2 regions of the Gallibacterium faecale genome follow, and region 1 is predicted to be linked to the other one. Evidence: riboswitches for the same ligand, from Rfam matches in the RefSeq annotation. Region 1 holds a riboswitch; the other holds the start of a gene.
What was found. Region 1 has a riboswitch for lysine ahead of PF272_RS00610 (Na+/H+ antiporter NhaC family protein). Riboswitches for the same ligand answer to the same signal wherever they lie in the genome.
Positions count from the first base shown of each region.

Region 2: linked by a shared signal. The riboswitch ahead of lysC (lysine-sensitive aspartokinase 3) and the one ahead of PF272_RS00610 (Na+/H+ antiporter NhaC family protein) in region 1 are both predicted to bind lysine.

Region 1 covers NZ_JAQIBB010000001.1:136,932-141,332, forward strand. The annotation lists gene PF272_RS00605 (acetolactate synthase 3 large subunit) at 1-226, opposite strand, end outside; gene PF272_RS00610 (Na+/H+ antiporter NhaC family protein) at 445-1,980, opposite strand; lysine riboswitch at 2,072-2,250, opposite strand; gene PF272_RS00615 (H-NS family histone-like protein) at 2,411-2,821, shown strand; gene nrdA (class 1a ribonucleoside-diphosphate reductase subunit alpha) at 3,231-4,401, shown strand, end outside.
Region 2 covers NZ_JAQIBB010000087.1:6,548-10,948, reverse strand. The annotation lists gene PF272_RS09780 (OmpW family outer membrane protein) at 158-793, shown strand; gene bioD (dethiobiotin synthase) at 942-1,583, shown strand; lysine riboswitch at 1,645-1,814, shown strand; gene lysC (lysine-sensitive aspartokinase 3) at 1,899-3,251, shown strand; gene PF272_RS09765 (sialic acid TRAP transporter substrate-binding protein SiaP) at 3,501-4,401, shown strand, end outside.

The DNA of each region.
Region 1 (4,401 bases):
CAGAAGTAATTAAGACACACCCAACTTTTCCTGTTGAACGTGCATAACCATCTGCCATATGCACAGCACCTTGTTCATGACGAACTAAAATATGTTCTATACCGCCAAGCGTATGAATTGCATCATAAATATCAAGCACCGAACCGCCCGGATAGCCAAATAAATACTCCACACCTTGATCTCGTAATGACTGCACCACCATTTCGGCGCCAGATAATTTTTTCATCTTTGTTCTCCAAGTTATTATTATTAATAATCTTGGTTACTATTTTTACTGCAACTTAGATAGCTTGTCCATAGCTATTTTTTATGTGATACACATCAAATTTAGAATTTAATTCTAACAAATAATAATTTTTCAATATTAAATAAAAATTCTTGTCGTAAAGATAAAAAAAATACAGCAACAAGCCGTATTTTATAAAATATAATTTTTTATTAGATTTATCCTAAATTGGACTGGCGTGATCTAAAAATAAACAATAATACAGCTAAAACCACTGCAGTAGTCACAAATCCTAGCGTTGCTGAACTAGTAAATCCTAAACAAATAAATCCAACAAAAGAAGCAACTGCAACCACTATCGCATAAGGTAATTGTGTGGTTACATGATCGATATGATTACATTGTGCGCCTGTTGAAGAAAGAATAGTGGTATCTGATACAGGAGAACAGTGGTCACCACAAACAGCCCCAGCCATCACTGCTGATAAACATGGTAGCATTAATGAAGGCTCTGCATTAGCTGCCATCGCTGCTGCAATTGGTAACATAATACCAAATGTTCCCCAACTGGTACCGGTTGAGAACGCCATTACAATAGCAAGTACAAATAACAATGCCGGTAATAATTGAGTCATCATATTACCGCTGACTAAGCTCGCTAAATATTTACCCGTATTCACATCCCCAACAATGGTATTAATCGTCCAAGCAAAGAATAAAATAGTAATCGCACCAGACATTGATTTAAAACCAAGTAAAATTGCTTTGATATAGTTTTCTGGACTAATTCGATTAATAATAAAGAGTGATGCAACAGCAAAAGAAGTTAAACTACCAAATACTAATGAAATACCAACCGTTGTATTTTCAAATGCTCCTAATACTGAAAATCCTTGACCATTTTCCGCTAAAGCTTCATAACCGGTGTACATCATCATCGCGACTGTACTAATAATTAATACAATAATTGGAATAATCAATCCGCTTACACTACCTTGATTATTATCATCAACCGTATTCACTTCTTTGTCTACTGCTTCTATTGCTTTACGTTCATGTTTCGCCATTGAGCCAATATCAAATGAAAAATAAGCCACAAAGAACACTGTAAATAATGCAAATAACGCATAATAATTCATTGAGCTCATTGCAACGAAAGCCCCCATTGGTGAATAATCTGCAATTGCGTGGGTTGCTAATAATCCAGCAACCAGTGTCATAATATAAGCCCCCCAACTAGAAATTGGCATCAATACACACATCGGCGCGGCGGTAGAATCAAGAATATAGGCTAATTTAGCACGGGAAACTTTAAATTTATCTGTAACAGGACGAGCAATAGCACCTACGGCAAGGCTATGGAAATAATCGTCAATAAAAGTGAAAAATACTAAACAAGCTGTTAATAATTTTGCCCCACGTCTTCCTTTAATATGTCTTTGTGCCCAAACAGCAAAAGCTTGATTACTTCCAGACGCACTTAATAATGAAGTTAATGCACCAAGCATTAATAAGAAAATAATAATACTGACATTATTACGATTAATACCTTCTTCACCATATACTAAAGATAGGACACTATTTTTAATATAAATCACAGCATTCAATGGATTTCCCGCTGTTAGCATGACTGCACCAACAATGATCCCAATACTTAATGATAACAATACCTTACGTGTTATCATTGCTAATGTTAAAGCTAATAACGGCGGAATAACCGATACAATTGATGAAGAATAATCAACAAGTTCCATACGCTAACCTAATTAAATTAAGAGAAGAGTCTAGCGAGTTATTTAGCGAAGAAAGGTTTCACAAAAAGGAAGGATAATAGGATTAACCACCCTAACTCGTAGCGCTCCATAGTTAAACAAATAATGACTATGACAGTATCGTCCCTTTCGGCAACGATCCCAACCAATCAAGATGACGCTTGATCGATTTCGGCGGTTATTCCTTTCCCTTCTTATCAACGTAGTCAACTCAAAGAAGATACTTATAATAATCGCACCTCTACTTCAGGTGGCTAAAAGATACAACAAGTGATAAAAAAAGCAAGTATTTTAAATTAATATTTTAATTAAATATTAATATTCATATTTACTTTTAAATTATTTTCGTTAAAATCTTTTTGTATTTTTATTAAGTATATAATCTGTAGCAACATTTATGGGGAGATTATTAATGGAAGAATTATTAAAAACGTTAAATAATATTCGTTCTTTACGTCTTTTAGCAAAAGAAATTCCTTTAGAACAATTAGAAACTATCTTCAAAAAATTTGAACTTGTTGTTCAAGAAAGAAAAGAAGAAGAAGAAGCACAACAACTTGTCTTAGCGGCTCATCAAGAAAAAATTGAAAAATATAAAGAATTACTCAAATCTGAAGGTATCTCTCCTGAAGAGTTACTTGAAGTAATGAATTTACATCGTTTCAATCCGTCTCAACATAAAAAACGTGCTCCTCGTCCAGCAAAATATAAATATACAGATTTAGATGGCTCACAAAAAACTTGGACTGGTCAAGGTAGAACACCAAAAGCAATTCAAATTCAACTTGATAAAGGTGCCACTTTAGAAAGTTTTGAAATTTAATCTACTGTTATAAAAACCTATTCAGTAAATTCTGAATAGGTTTTTTCTTTTTCGGTTGAGGAATAATTTTTCTCTTATCTATTTAATTAAAAATATATTATTTTTACTTTATTTAAAATAAGGTCTGATTAAAGCATCACCTTACTGTACAAAAAATATAATAGATTGATTTATATACATATTCCTAATTGCTATATTAGGATTTTCCCTTAATGCAGACTTTTTAAGCTATCAGTTAGCCTTGTCATTTTTTTCTCATTTAGAAATCTTTTACAGATTAATAAGTTAGTTTTTGTCAATTATACATCTCTCATTTCTAAAAATTTTTCTGCTTGAGTTTTTGCCCAAACACATTATATTGGTGCAAAAATTTTTCTAAAATACTATATATTGTGTTAGGGGCTTTTTAATGAATACATCACTTCGAGTTACTAAGCGAGATGGTCGTTTAGAGCCAATCGATTTAGACAAAATCCACCGTGTGATTACCTGGGCTGCAGAAGGCTTAGATAATGTTTCAGTTTCACAAGTAGAATTACGCTCTCATATTCAATTCTACGAAGGAATCAAAACATCTGATATTCATGAAACAATAATTAAATCTGCTGCAGATTTAATTAGTAAAGATACCCCTGATTACCAATACCTCGCAGCACGTTTAGCCATTTTCCATTTACGTAAAAAAGCGTTTGGTCATTTTGAGCCACCACGTTTATATGAACAAGTGAAAAGACTTGTACGCATGGGGAAATATGATGCTTCATTATTAGTAGATTATTCACGTGAAGAGTGGGATGAAATGGATACCTATCTTGACCACTGGCGTGATATGACTTTTTCTTATGCTGCAGTAAAACAATTAGAAGGTAAATACCTAGTTCAAAATCGTGTTACAGGTGAAATTTATGAATCTGCACAATTTCTCTATATTTTAGTTGCAGCTTGTTTATTTGCGCAGTATCCAAAAGAAACTCGTTTGAGTTATATCAAACGTTTCTATGATGCAACATCAACATTTAAAATTTCATTACCAACACCAATTATGGCTGGGGTTCGTACTCCAACACGTCAATTCAGTTCTTGTGTCTTAATTGAATGTGATGACAGCTTAGATTCAATTAATGCTACTTCTGCTGCGATTGTTAAATATGTTTCACAACGTGCTGGTATTGGGGTGAATGCAGGCGCTATTCGTGCATTAGGTAGCCCAATCCGTAATGGTGAAGCATTCCATACAGGTTGTATTCCTTTTTATAAACATTTCCAAACTGCGGTGAAATCTTGTTCACAAGGTGGTGTTCGTGGGGGTGCAGCAACCGTTTATTACCCGATTTGGCATTTAGAAGTTGAAAGCTTATTGGTATTAAAGAACAATCGTGGTGTAGAAGATAACCGCGTCCGTCATATGGATTATGGGGTACAAATTAATAAACTTATGTATCAGCGCTTGATTAAAGGTGCAGATATTACTTTATTCAGCCCATCTGATGTACCGGGACTTTATGCTGCATTCTTTGCTGATCAAGAAAAATTTGAACAACTTTATCTACAATATGAACAAGATCCTGCCATCCGTAAAC
Region 2 (4,401 bases), on a different contig from region 1:
TGGTAACACTTCACACTAACTCATTTTGATGTATCACAAAAAGTTCCCATTAATCCCTCTTTTATTGATTTTTATCAAAAAACACCTCTCTCAAAAGAGGTATCTTGAATCAGTCATATGACAGAACAAAAAAACCTATATATTCAAGGAGGGTTCTATGAAAAAATTAGCACTAGCAATTGCAACTTCTACTGCGCTACTCGCTGCATCATCAGCAGCAATGGCTCACCAAGCTGGCGACATTTTTGTTCGTGGTGGTCCAATTTTAGTGGTACCAAATACTGATACTCATAATTATAAAGGAAATGCTCTTCCTTATGATTTTGATGTTAATAGTAATGCACAATTAGGTTTAACTGGTACCTATATGATTACTAATAATATAGGGGTAGAATTATTAGCAGCAACACCATTTAGCCATGAAATAAAACTAGGCGGAGACACTATTGCAAAAACTAAACATCTTCCACCAAGTCTTTATGTTCAATACTATTTCTTAAATGCAGATTCACCAGCACGCCCTTATGTCGGTGCAGGTCTTAACTACACAACATTCTTTGGAGAAAAAGAAAAACTAGCTGGTTTAAGTAATCTTAAATTAAAAGATTCTTGGGGTCCTGCGGTAAATGCTGGTATTGATATCAAAATTACTGATAAATTATTCTTTAATACTTCTGTTTGGTGGGCAAAAATCAAAACCAAAGCAACCTTTAATCTTAATGGAAAACCTCAAGAAGCCCGTGTAACATTAGACCCGACTGTCTTCTTTGTTGGTTTAGGTTATAAATTCTAAGTAATCACATTTTTCTCTTGAAGTTTAAGCCATAGCCTTTGCTGTGGCTTTATTGTTTTTAATCCCTTTCCCTTTTTAAGTTGCTTCTCAATAAAATCCGAGTATAGTTAGCCCTATTTTTGCTTTTCCCTGTTTAAGGAGTACAAATATGGGACAAATTCTTTTCGTTAGCGGTATTGATACCGAAGTAGGAAAAACCATTGCGACTGGCGTTTATGCTAAAAAACTGATGGAGCAAGGATTTTCTGTCATCACACAAAAAATGATTCAAACAGGTTGTGAAAAATACTCCGATGATATTTTAATGCACCGCAAAATTCAGCAAATTGCATTAACGGAAGAAGACCTCTCTGGTATCACTTGCCCTTACCTCTTTCGCTACCCTTGCTCACCACATCTCGCTGCAGCAATGGAGAATCAGCAAATTGATCCTGATTATATTACTGAAAAAACACAATTATTAGCGACTCGCTACAATTATGTATTACTTGAAGGCGCTGGCGGATTAGCCGTTCCTTATCGCCAACAAGAAACAACACTTGATTTTATAGCCAAATATCAATACCCATTAATTCTGGTCACCTCAGGTAAATTGGGCAGTATCAATCACACCCTACTAAGTTTAATGGCTTGTCAAAGCAGAAATATTACTGTACATAGTGTTATTTATAACCGTTTTCCAGAAAAAGATGCGTTGATTGAACAAGATACACAACAGTATCTACAACGTTATTTACAACAACATTTCCCAAAAACGGAATTTGTTTTATTAGAAAAATTGAATTTTTAAAATTTCATTTGACATTCTAATAATTAACGGGTATTTCTATACACGTTTTGTAGCACAATGCTACGGCAGGAGAGGCGCGGAACTCAGGTCGTTATTTTTAGGTCTGGAGCCAATGAGAAATAATCAGGGGAGTTTCGCCGAGATAAACAATTTTCCAGAGAATTGTTTATCGGCTATTAGGGCTGAATCCCTAAGGCTGTCATCGGTAAACGATGGAGAGCTTCTGAACATCATCGCAATGTCGTATCTCTTCCAGTTTTCCTACATCTTCTGCAACACTTTTTTATTCACAATATCATTATTAAGGAAATTTTTATGGCTCATTTATCTGTTGCAAAATTTGGAGGAACTAGCGTAGCTAATTACGCTGCAATGCAATCTTGTGCAAAAATCGTAATGGCAGATCCAAATACGCGTGTTGTTATCTTATCTGCTTCTGCTGGCGTAACTAATTTATTAGTTGCCCTTGCAAATGGTTGCGAAAAAGCAGAAAGGGAATCACTACTTGATCAAGTAAGAAAAATTCAATACAACATTTTAGACGAATTAAAAAATGCAAGCGTATTACGTGAAGAGATAGATCGCTTATTAGATAATATTGAATCTTTATCTGACGCCGCTTCATTAGCCACTTCACCTGCATTGATTGATGAAATCATTAGTCTCGGGGAAATGATGTCAACATTAATTTTTGTTGAAGTGTTACGTGAATTAGGCGCAAGTGCGACTTGGGTAGATGTGAGAACACTTGTTGCAACTAACGATCATTATGGTAAAGCCGCACCAAATGATGAATTAACTCAACAAAATTGTGATCGCGTATTAAAACCATTAATCGACCGTGGTGATCTTGTCATTACCCAAGGTTTTATTGGCCGTGCACCAAATGGAAAAACAACGACATTAGGTCGCGGAGGTAGCGATTACTCTGCTGCATTAATTGCTGAAGTGTTAAATGCAAATGATGTACTCATCTGGACTGATGTCACTGGTATTTATACTACCGACCCTCGTATTGCACCAGCTGCTCAAAAAATTGATACTATGAGTTTTGCTGAAGCTGCAGAAATGGCAACTTTTGGAGCAAAAGTATTACACCCAGCAACCTTACTCCCTGCGGTACGTAGCAATATTCCAGTCTATGTTGGTTCAAGTAAAGCACCAGAACAAGGTGGAACTTGGGTTACTCGTGATCCACAACCTCGTCCACTATTCCGTGCAATTGCTTTACGCCGTGATCAAACATTACTTACCCTTTCTAGCTTAAGTATGTTACACGCTCAAGGATTCCTAGCGAATGTCTTTAATATCTTGGCTAAATATAAAATTTCTGTTGATACCATTACCACTTCAGAAGTGAGCGTAGCACTCACTTTAGATAAGACAGGTTCTGCTTCTTCTGGTGCAGAATTACTCTCTAATGAGTTATTGGCTGAATTAAGTGAAACCGCTTCTGTGAAAGTCGATACAGGACTTGCTTTAGTAGCTCTTATTGGTAACAATTTACACATTGCTGCAGGTGTAGCAAAACGTTTATTTGGCACAATCGAAGAATACAACGTACGTATGATTAGCTATGGTGCGAGCACCAACAATATTTGCTTATTAGTGAAAAGCGAACACGCCGATGAAGTTGTGCGTAAACTTCATCAAGAACTCTTTGAATAAGTTAATAAATTGTCCTCTATTTTATCTTCTGCCCTTGTCTTCACAAGGGCATTTTTCTCTCCAAAAATGTCTAAAAATTAACCGCACTTGATAAATTTTGTGATTGATCTCTCAATAATGAAATAAAACTTCATTTATCTTAAAAAAAATGATGTATAGTAATCATCAGTAAAAAGTACTTGTTTTATACCGTCATGTGTATGACTTGCTACTTTTCCCAACAATCTAACTCTTTATAGGAGAAACGCAATGAAATTTAAAAAATTACTACTTGCTACACTTTGTATGGGTATTTCTGCAGCTGCATTTTCTGCAGAGTATGATTTGAAAATGGGTTTAGTAGCAGGTCCTACTTCAAATGAATATAAAGCAGCAGAGTTCTTCGCAAAAGAAGTAAAAGCAAACTCTAACGGTAAAATTGAAATTTCACTTTACCCAAGTGCACAACTTGGTGATGACCGTTCAATGATCAAACAACTTGGTGATGGTGCATTAGACTTCACATTCGGTGAATCGGCTCGTTTCCAATTATTCTATCCATCAGCAGAAGTGTTTGCATTACCTTATATGATTCCAAATTTCAAAGTCGCAAAAGAAGCGTTATTTGATACTAAATTTGGTCAATCTTTAATTCAAAAAGTAAATAAAGATCTCGGTATTACAATCTTAGCAGATGCTTATAATGGTACTCGTCAAACTACTTCAAACCGTGCAATTAATAGCATTAAAGATATGAAAGGGTTAAAACTTCGTGTGCCAAATGCAGCAACTAACCTTGCTTATGCGAAATATTCAGGCGCATCTCCAACACCGATGGCATTCTCTGAAGTATATCTTGCATTACAAACTAACTCAGTAGATGGTCAAGAAAATCCATTATCAGCTATCCAAGCACAAAAATTTGAAGAAGTACAAAAATACTTGGCATTAACCAACCATATTCTTAATGACCAATTATATTTAGTAAGTAATGCAACCCTTGAAGAACTTCCACCAGATCTACAAAAAGTGGTTAAAGATGCTGCAATAAAAGCTGCTGATTACCATACCAAACTCTTTGAAGATGGTGAGAAAAATCTTATCTCTTACTTTGAACAAAAAGGTATGACCGTGACTAAACCGGATCTTGCTCCATTCAAAGCTGCGATGA